2 regions of the Ensifer sp. D2-11 genome follow, and region 1 is predicted to be linked to the other one. Evidence: predicted binding sites of a transcription regulator. Region 1 holds the regulator's gene; the other holds the start of a gene.

Region 1 (5,308 bases):
CTCCTCGAAGGTCGTGCCGGTCTCATCCGGCTCGACGAAATTGAGATCGGCTGCCGATTTCGCTTCGAAGCCGAGCGGCCCGATGAGATCGCGGATCTCACGGATCTTGCCGGCATTATGGCTCGCGACGACGAGCGTCTTGTCGATCAGTCTGCGCATCTATTCCGTTCCGTTCAGGTATTACCGAAATCAATCCTTGGCCCAGAGGCCCGCTTCCGCGCATTCCAGGCTGTTGCCGGCCGGATCGCGGAAATAGAAGGAGCGGGCGCCGTTCGGCCAGCGGATATCCGCCTCGATCTCGACCCCGGCTGCCTCCAGTTTCGCCTTCCAGCCGTCGAGCGCCTCGGCGGCGACCCGGAAGCACATGTGCCCGTTGCCCTTCGTCCCGTGCGGAGGCACGGGAAGTGCGCCCGGTGCAGGCGGCTTCACCGTCTCCGCGGGGTTGAAGATCAGGAGCACGCCATCGCCGCAACGGAAGAAGACATGGCGGCTGCCGGCGCGGGTGATCGTTTCAAGGCCGAGGACCGTTCCGTAGAAGGCCTCGGCCTGGTCGAGATCGTCCGCGTAAAGCGCGGTCTCCAGAATGCCTTCGAATGTCGGCACCGGACCTGTTCCTCTCAAGTGATCCAGAGCACTTCCGGAAAAGCCGTGACGGCGTTCCGTCCGGAAGTGCGTATTGTCGAAGCGTTAGATCATCTCACTGCTTCAGTGAAGCAGAGAGCGGTCTAGAGCGGGACGAGGAAAAGTGCGCGCGCTTTTCCGCCCGCATCCCGCTTCTGAACTTCTTGGTTCCGATCACGTTCATGTTTTTAGGTCGATCCGACCTAAAAACATCGTGATCTAGCCTGCTATCGCCTGCTTCTGCATTTCGACGAGTTCGGCAATGCCGTTCTTGGCGAGCAGCATCAGGCTTGCGAATTCTTCTTCGCTGAAGGGCTTGCCTTCCGCCGTTCCCTGGATCTCGACCAGGCCGCCGCTGCCCGTCATCACGAAATTGGCATCCGTCTCCGCAGCCGAGTCTTCCAGATAATCGAGGTCGATGACCGGCTGACTGGCGAAGATGCCGCAGGAAATGGCGGCCACATGATCTTTCAAGACCTTCTCCAGCTTGACCATGTTGCGAGCTTCCATCCACTTCAAACAGTCGTGGAGGGCGATCCAGGCGCCGGTGATCGACGCGGTTCGCGTGCCGCCGTCGGCCTGAATCACGTCGCAGTCGATCGAGATCTGACGTTCGCCGAGCGCCGGAAGATCGACGACGGCTCTGAGCGACCGCCCGATCAGCCGCTGAATCTCCTGCGTGCGGCCGCTCTGCTTGCCGGTCGCCGCCTCGCGCCTCATGCGCTCGCCGGTCGCGCGCGGCAGCATCCCATATTCCGCGGTGATCCAGCCTTTGCCGCCGTTGCGCAGCCAGGCCGGAACTTTTTCCTCCAGGCTCGCGGTGCACAGAACATGCGTGTCGCCGAAGCGTACCAGGCAGGATCCTTCCGCATGCTTGGAGAAACTGCGCTCGAACGAGACCTTGCGCATTTGGTCGGTTTTTCTACCGGATGGCCGCATCGTCAACTCCTGTCGATCCCGACTGCATGCTTCCTTGGGTCCTGTTCGGTTCAAGGACAAGAACATGCAGAATTCAAAGTGCTCCAGCGGCCTTTGCGCGTCTGAAGACGCGCGGCGCTTTCGTGAGCCTTCTAGATCATGGCGTAGGCAAAGGGAACCGCTTGATGTCGAAGCTTCGCAGTGATTTTTCCCTTTTGCCATTCCCCGCGCGGATCACTATATTCTTTCCGGACACAGAATACTGATCACGGAGTGACATGGTACTGCGCAACCCTGGAACGAAGGGGATCGCATCGGCGCTGGACGAGCGCTCCGGCGAGATCTTCCGCCGCATTGTCGAGAGCTATCTGGAAAGCGGGGAGCCGCTGGGCTCGCGCAATCTCTCGCGGCTGTTGCCGGTGTCGCTGTCGCCGGCCTCGGTGCGCAACGTGATGAGCGACCTCGAGGATCTGGGCCTGATCTATTCCCCCCATGTCAGCGCCGGCCGGCTTCCGACGCAGCTGGGCCTGCGCTTCTTCGTGGACGCCTTCATGCAGGTGGGCAATCTCTCGCCGGAGGAACGCGCCTCGATCGAAAGGCAGGTTCACCCGGGAAATCGGGACAGGTCGGTCGAAAACCTTCTTACCGAGGCGAGCCAGATGCTGTCCGGCATGTCGCGCGGCGCAGGTCTCGTAATCACCACCAAGAGCGATCCCGTCCTCAAGCATGTCGAGTTTATCCGGCTGGCGCCGACCAAGGCGCTGGCGGTGCTCGTCGGCGAGCACGATCAGGTGGAGAACCGCATCATCGAGCTGCCCGCCGGGATCACCAGCGCCCAGCTCACCGAAGCGGCGAACTTCGTCAACGCTCACCTTGCCGGTCAGACGATTCCCGAATTGCGGACGCAACTGGAAAAGGTCAAGGAGACGGTGCGCGGCGAGCTCGACGCGCTCTCGCAGGACCTGGTCGAGCGTGGGCTGGCGATCTGGTCCGGAAGCGAGGGCGACGGCCAGCCGGCGCGGCTGATCGTCAGGGGCCGCGCCAATCTGCTCGAAGGATTGGAAGGGACGGACGACATCGAGCGGCTGCGTATGCTCTTCGATGACCTCGAAAAGAAGGACAGCCTGATCGAGATCCTCAACCTCGCCGAGAGCGGCCCGGGCGTGCGCATCTTCATCGGTTCCGAAAACAAGCTGTTTTCGCTCTCCGGATCCTCGCTGATCGTCGCTCCCTACCGCGACAGCGACGACCGCATCGTCGGCGCGGTCGGTGTCATCGGGCCGACCCGGCTCAACTATTCCCGCATCGTTCCCATGGTCGATTACACCGCCCAGCTCATGTCGCGGCTGTCGCGCTGAGCGAATCCTTTTGATCGATGAAGCAATCGACCCTTGATTTTTCGGGCCCAAACATCGATATCGGGCTTCAAATCCAGGCAACAGTACGTTCAAGCAAAGCGACTTCCGCTGGTTTGATGATGCCGAACACAGCAAAAGACAGAAATTCGGAGAACGTCATGACCGACGAAACGAACAAGAACGGACCCGAGGCCGCGGCGCCTGAAGAATTCGAAACAGCCGCTGAGCCGCAAGCCGCGGAAAAGCCGGAGGCGGATGCTTCCACGACCGCGCCGGATCCGCTTGAGCTTGCCAGGGCCGAGAGTGCGGAACTGCGCGACAAATATCTTCGCCTTGCTGCGGAGATGGACAATCTGCGCCGGCGCACCGAACGTGATGTCAAGGACGCGAAGTCCTATTCCGTCGCGGGCTTCGCGCGCGACATGCTGGCGGTCTCCGACAACCTGCGCCGCGCGCTGGATGCGATTCCGGCCGACGCCAGGGAGGCGGGCGATGCCGGCCTGAAAGCACTCATCGAGGGCGTGGAAATGACCGAGCGGTCGATGCTTGCGGCGCTCGAGCGTCACGGCGTGAAGCAGCTGGACCCCACCGGCCAGAAGTTCGATCCGAATTTCCACCAGGCCATGTTCGAGGTCCCGAACACCGAGGTTCCGAACAACACGGTCGTCCAGGTGGTCCAGGCGGGATACACGATCGGCGAGCGCGTCCTGCGCCCGGCGATGGTCGGCGTTGCCAAGGGCGGCCCGAAAGCAGCCACCTCTGAAAGCGAGACGCCTGCTGCTTAGAGCGGGATGAGGAAAGGTGTGTGCGGTTTTCCGCCCGCATCCCGCGTCTCAACTTCTTGGAATCGATCACGTTGATGTTTTTACAGCGCCGGGCGTCTTATCAGACGCGCAAAGGTCGCTGTAGCACTTTGATCTGCTGCATGTTTTTGTCCTTTAATCGGATACGATTAAAGGAAACATGCAGTAGGTCGACCCGACCTAAAAACATCGTGATCTGACGGCGCATGAATGCGATTTGCGAAGGGCTGCGCACTCTGCAAGGTGCGCGGCCCTTCGGCGTTGTTCGAATTGCCGCATGCTCTTCCAACCGGCTCCGGTAGGCGGCATTCAGAAGATATTCAGGCAGCGTGCGAGGTCGTGTCGTCGCTAAGCAGCGTGTAGATCGCGCTTGCCGAGTCGCTCGCTCGGATACGCGACACCATGTCATGGTCGCGCAGCACGCGCGCGATGCGCGAGAGCGCCTTCAGGTGGTCGGCGCCGGCACCTTCCGGTGCAAGCAGCAGAAAGACGAGGTCGACCGGCTGGTCGTCCAATGCCTCGAAATCGACCGGCGCATCGAGCCGCGCAAAGATGCCGACGATCGACGGAAGATTGCTGAGCTTGCCGTGCGGGATGGCGATGCCGTTGCCCACACCGGTCGAGCCGAGTCGTTCTCGCTGCAGGATGACGTCGAAAATCTCCCGCTCCGGCAGACCGGTGAGCTTCGATGCTTTTGCCGCCAATTCCTGAAGGAGTTGCTTCTTCGAGTTGGCCCTCATGGCCGGGATGATCGCATTTTGATGCAGCAAGCCTGCCAATGCCATTCTTTTATCCTCGTTCGCCGGTTAGAGCCTGGCAATCTCATCACAAATGCGCCGTGATGGCTCTACCCATCTTTGTCTTGGCGGTTCGAATGCACAGAAAAGTCGAGCTTTTCCGCCGTCCCGCTGATCGGAAAGACGGGGGACGCCAGTCCGGCTGGCTTCCCCCATCCCCACTCATGCCTTGATATTGGCGGCGTCGATCCAGCCAATATTCCCATCGTTGCGCCGATAGACGATGTTCAGGTCATCCTTGCCGGGGCTGCGGAACATCAGCACCGGTTCATCCGTCATGTCCAAGGCCATAACCGCGTTGGCGACGGACATTGTTCTCAACTGTTTCGTAGTTTCGGCAACGATCGTCGGTGCATAATCGTCGGGAACTTCCTCGTCCTCGAAGGGCACCGAGTCCATCACTCGATAGGCCACCTCGGTGGAATTCTGCCCGTTGCCGTTGTGATGGTCCTTGAGCTTGCGTTTGTAGCGCCGGAGCCGCTTCTCGATGCGCTCCGAAGCCGCGTCGAAGGCTGACTGTGGTTCGTTCGCCTGGCCGTTTGCCTGCAATACCACGCCCGTATCGAGATGAAGCTTGCAGTCGGCGCTGAATCGCGACCCTGACTTTTCCACAGTGACCTGGCTCGAATATCCTCCGTCGAAATATTTGGTTACGGCCTGCTCGATCTGCTCGCCGATGCGGACGCGAAACGAATCGCCGATTTCCATATGTTTACCGGATACACGCACACTCATGGAGTTTCCTCTCTTGTTCGTGAATTGCGTGCCCAGTCTATTCCAAGCGCTCCCGTCATCCAAGCACTTCAGCGAC
Region 2 (5,308 bases), on a different replicon from region 1:
TTTGATTCCCTCATCCCTGTGACGAGCACAGGGATGAGGGAAACTTCCGATACCTTGGAGCGGTATGGCAGTCTTAGCAAAGACTTAGGGAACTTGCCCTTGGAAGGGAGGCCCGCCCCCCGAGGGCAAGGGCGGGCCCGGTCGATCGCTTAAAAGTCCATGCCGCCGCCGGCCGGAAGCGCCGGTGAGGCTTCCTTCTTGGGCTTTTCGGCGATCATGGCTTCGGTCGTGACGAGAAGACCGGCAACCGAAGCTGCGTCCTGAAGCGCGGTGCGGACGACCTTGGCCGGGTCGATGACGCCCATGGCATAGAGATCGCCATATTCGTTGGTCTGGGCATTCCAACCATAGGAGAACTCCGTCTTCTCGCGCAGCTTGCCGACGATGATAGAGCCCTCGGCTCCAGCGTTTTCCGCAATCTGGCGGACGGGAGCTTCGATAGCGCGGCGCACGAGATCGACCCCGACGCGCTGATCGTTGTTGGCGGTCTCAAGGCCGTCGAGAGCCTTGACCGCCCGCAACAACGCGACGCCGCCGCCGGGCAGTATCCCTTCCTCGACTGCCGCCCGCGTCGCATGCAACGCGTCGTCGACGCGGTCCTTCTTTTCCTTCACCTCGACTTCGGTAGAGCCACCTACGCGGATGACTGCGACGCCGCCGGCGAGCTTGGCAAGGCGTTCCTGCAGCTTCTCGCGATCATAGTCGGAGGTCGTTTCCTCGATCTGGGCGCGGATCTGCGTGGTACGGCCCTCGATCTCGGCTTTCGAACCCGCACCGTCGATGATGGTGGTGTTCTCCTTCTCGATCGAGACTTTCTTGGCCCGGCCCAGCATGTCGAGCGTGACGCTTTCAAGCTTGATGCCGAGGTCTTCCGAAACGACGGTGCCGCCGGTCACGATGGCGATGTCTTCCAGCATGGCCTTGCGGCGGTCGCCGAAGCCGGGCGCCTTGACGGCAGCAACCTTGAGGCCGCCGCGCAACTTGTTGACGACGAGGGTGGCGAGCGCCTCGCCTTCCACATCCTCGGCGATGATGAGGAGCGGCTTGCCGGACTGGACGACCGCTTCGAGCACCGGCAGCATGGCCTGCAGGTTCGAAAGCTTCTTTTCGTGGATGAGGATATAGGGATCCTCCAGTTCCACGCGCATCTTGTCCTGATTGGTGATGAAATAGGGAGAGAGATAGCCGCGGTCGAACTGCATGCCCTCGACGACCTCGAGTTCCGTCTCGGCCGTCTTGGCCTCCTCGACCGTGATCACCCCTTCATTGCCGACCTTCTCCATGGCCTCGGCGAGATAGCGTCCGATCTCGGTGTCGCCATTGGCGGAAATGGTGCCGACCTGAGCGATCTCGGAATTTTTGGAGATCTTCCTGGCGTTGTTCTTCAATTCCTTCACGACCGCATCGACTGCGAGATCGATGCCGCGCTTCAAGTCCATCGGGTTCATGCCCGAGGCGACGGCCTTGGCACCTTCCCGGACGATTGCCTGTGCGAGCACCGTAGCGGTCGTCGTTCCGTCCCCGGCAAGGTCGTTGGTCTTGGAAGCGACTTCGCGCAGCATCTGCGCGCCCATATTCTCGAACTTGTCCTCGAGTTCGATCTCCTTGGCGACGGAGACACCGTCCTTGGTGATCCGCGGCGCACCGAACGACTTGTCGATAACGACGTTACGGCCCTTCGGACCGAGGGTTACCTTTACGGCATTGGCCAGCACGTCGACACCACGCAGCATGCGCTCGCGTGCGTCGGTCTGGAATTTGACTTCCTTCGCAGCCATTTCTTCACTCCTTAATAGGCAGCTTGTTGACTGTATCTTCGAATTATCAGGCGGCTATCTTCTCGGCGGCCTGCGCCTCGATGATTCCCATGACATCGCTTTCCTTCATGATCAGCAGATCTTCGCCGTCGATCTTGATCTCGGTGCCGGACCACTTGCCGAACAGGATGCGGTCGCCCACCTTGACGTCGAGCGGCTGGATCTGACCCTGTTCGCTGCGCGCGCCGGGACCTACAGCGAGGACTTCGCCTTCCTGGGGCTTCTCCTTGGCAGTGTCGGGGATGATGATGCCGCCTTTGGTCTTCTCTTCGGACTCGACGCGGCGGACGAGAATACGATCATGAAGCGGTCGAAACGCCATGTTTTCCTCCATGGACAAACATTGATGATCTTGTTCCCCATCCCGGACCGGATGACCAATCCGGACGGGTGCGAAGCCTCGTTCGAGCACTTCGCGCGGGATGATCTGGTTGGGCTAAAAATAGATTTCAAGAGGCCCCGGCAAAAAAATTAGCAGCGCTTCGACGCGGCTGCTAACAGACTGGAAAGGAACCCGAATTTCGCTGTGACGTTAAGGTCATGCCGGGGCGCCCCGCAAGATCAGCCGGGAGCCGGCGAATGATATGTAACGGAGATGAAGCATGCGATTTTCATCGGATCTCGAGCGCCAGCTCAACGGTTACGGTCTCACAACCGCGCATATCCTCTACCGCATTCCCGATTTCGAATCCGTCCTGCAGACCTATGTCTGGCAGGATTACGACCTCGCACCGGAATTTCCCCAGATGCGAAAGTTCCTCGATTTCTGGCAGACCAATCTCGACGGGCCACTCCACTCCGTGCGATTCACCCACAAACGGCTGATCGGCCCGAACGAGTGGCGGCAGGTGGACGGCGAATTCAACATTCACTGAGTTCCGGCGTTAAAAGACGCTTGCGCCCTCGCGTTCTGAGGCCGTCGAGATTCATCTGGAGTCTATGACGGCTGCTGCGAGATGGATGATGGCGCTTCTCCTCGCCCTCATCTCTGTGCTTGTCACAGAATCGGGTAGGAGGGAGCCTTGCGGCGTCCCTCCTCCCACACCACCGTGCGTACGGTTCCGTACACGGCGGTTCATGCAGCGTGGTTTAGGCGTCGGAGTTCCCTCTGGAGCGAGATCAGTCCGAGTTGGTCGAAGAAGGCTCGACGGATGGCATAGTTCATGTGGCGTTCCCCGGAGTTCCACCAAGGGCCGCGGCCGTTTCCGGTCGCGTCACGCGCATGCTGTTCCGTCAGGCCGTGTTGCATCATCCGCATAAACCGGGTGGCCGGTCGCTTCCATTGCCGCCACAGGATGCAGCGCAGTTTGCGCCGCAGCCAGCCGTCCAGGTCCCTGGCAACCCTTTCCGCTTCGCTCAGCCGGAAGTAGGCGATCCAGCCGCGCAGGATCGGGGTGAGGTCTTTGACGGTGGCGGCTAGGGTGCGGCCGCGCCCGGCGCGCAACACCGGCTTTAGCTTACCCTTGAACCGCTTCACGCTCGAGACCGCAATCTGCAGACGCGGCCTCTCGTTGGCAGTCATGGTGTAGCCAAGGAAGTTGCGCCTCCACGGTCGGTCGACGGCACTCTTGGCGCCGTTGACCGCGAGCTTCAGCCGTTCGGCAAGGAAGCGGGTGAGCGAAGCCATGACCCGCTCGCCTGCACGCTGCGATCGCACATAGACATTGCAATCGTCGGCGTAGCGGCAGAAGGCATGCCCGCGCCTCTCCAGTTCCTTATCGAGATCGTCGAGCAGGATATTCGACAGCAGCGGCGAAAGCGGGCCGCCTTGCGGCGTCCCCTCGCTGCGAGCCATCGCGATCCCGCCCGTCATCAACCCGGCCTGCAGGTAGCGGCGGATCAGCCGTAACGCCCGCTTGTCCGTGACCTTGCGCGCCACGCGAGCCATCAGCACGTCGTGGTTCACCCGGTCGAAGAACTTCTCCAGATCGAGATCGACCACAAAGCGGCGGCCGTCGGTCGCGTGCGACCGGGCGGCCAGTACCGCGTCATGGGCGCTCCGCCCCGGCCGGAAGCCGTAGGAAGAAGCGGAGAAGTCCGGGTCGAAGATCGGCATCAGCACCTGATGCATCGCCTGCTGAATGAGCCGGTCCAATGCCGTCGGGATGCCCAATTGCCGCATCCCTTTGCCACCGGTTTTGGGGATTTCCACCCCGCGCACCGGCGCCGGCCTGTAACGGTCCGCCAGCAGTTCTTCCCTGATGCGCGGCCAGTGTTCAAGGAGATATGGCTTCAACTGCTCGACGGACATCTTGTCGATGCCCGGCGCGCCCTTGTTCGCCACCACCCGGCGCAAGGCCGCCATCATGTTCTCGCGGCTGAGGATCGTCTCCATCAGTCGCTCGTCTGCCTCCGGTCGTGAGCGTGGGGGCCCTGCCGTGATGTTTGATGCACCCAATGCCTGTCCTCGCGACTTCCGGCCGCGGTTCTCGGCGTGGGCATGGGGCCTCTCAACCCCATCTTCTGCTTCTGTTGCCATCATCGAAAGACCTTGCTCCGTCCGGCACTCCATGTTCAGCCCTTCACCGCTCGGTTGCGGCTACTACGGCCTCTGCTGACTCCTGCCCTCCCATCCCAACATCTCTCGATGCCGGTAGCACACCTGAAACAGGCGGCAGGACGACAGGCCTCCCGAGGTAAGGCGCGTGACCTTCGTGCCATATACCTGGCCCATCTACGACCACACCCTCCGGGTGACATTGGGCTTTGGACTGGATCGCTCCCTCGCCCGGATGCAGCCGCCTCCTATGAGCTTCCTGTTCGTCAGGCCGGCACTTTGCTTACAGCTTCCTTCAGACCCCGCCTCGCGACGACGCCCTTGCTGTTCGGCTAGCGGTTCCCGTCACCAGGGCTCGCAGAGGACTTTCACCTCCAAGTCATCGGACGGATACCACCCCGGCCAATCGGTGCTTGCGCACCACGCGCCATGCTCGGCGCACGATCCAGCAGCGCCGCGTCCGCGGCGCGGGGAGAGTTCTTTCAGACTAAGGACTTGGTCTGGCTGGATCCCTGTGACGAGCACAGGGATGAGGAGATCAAACAAGTAGCGTTGGGTCCCGAATCTCACAAGGCCCTAAGACGGCTTCGCCAGTAATGCCCAGAATGCCAGTAGCGGCGTGTCGACCGATCGCATTGCGTGCCTGATGCCCGGCTCGTTGTAGAACGAGCCGCCGAGGCCCGGTGAAAACCATTCTCCCTCCCCCTGCCGGAATTCTCCCTTCGACAGAACGAGATAGACCTCCTCAGGCGCGTGCTCATGGTCCGGATAACGCACATGCGGCGCCATCAATGTAACTCCGAGCCAGACATCGCTGCGCTCTTCGAGACCGCCAGGTCCGACGATCATCGCGTTCGCATGGCCCTCGAGGAAATTCGCGCTCTCGGAACCGTCGCAACCGGTGCGCCGGCGCCATGCGAGAAAGGGCTCGACTGCCCTGAACCGGTCGATGAGACGTCGCAGCGGCCCGTGTTCCGTTTCGATGGAGAGCGCC

The links. Region 1 encodes HrcA, which represses chaperone genes, less so after heat shock. Its sites were predicted from a motif close to GTTAGCACTCNCNNNNNGNGAGTGCTAAC; they were not measured.
Region 2: the regulator HrcA is predicted to act here: its motif matches at 2,288-2,316, upstream of groES (co-chaperone GroES).

Annotation. Positions count from the first base shown of each region.
Region 1 is NZ_CP096433.1:2,861,917-2,867,224, reverse strand. It holds gene rdgB (RdgB/HAM1 family non-canonical purine NTP pyrophosphatase) at 1-159, opposite strand, end outside; gene M1D34_RS13745 (VOC family protein) at 190-603, opposite strand; gene rph (ribonuclease PH) at 841-1,560, opposite strand; gene hrcA (heat-inducible transcriptional repressor HrcA) at 1,818-2,897, shown strand; gene grpE (nucleotide exchange factor GrpE) at 3,056-3,682, shown strand; gene ptsN (PTS IIA-like nitrogen regulatory protein PtsN) at 4,021-4,485, opposite strand; gene hpf (ribosome hibernation-promoting factor, HPF/YfiA family) at 4,660-5,232, opposite strand.
Region 2 is NZ_CP096434.1:637,488-642,795, reverse strand. It holds gene groL (chaperonin GroEL) at 150-1,778, opposite strand; gene groES (co-chaperone GroES) at 1,825-2,139, opposite strand; gene M1D34_RS20175 (usg protein) at 2,420-2,692, shown strand; gene ltrA (group II intron reverse transcriptase/maturase) at 2,893-4,152, opposite strand; gene M1D34_RS20165 (dimethylsulfoniopropionate lyase) at 4,891-5,308, opposite strand, start outside.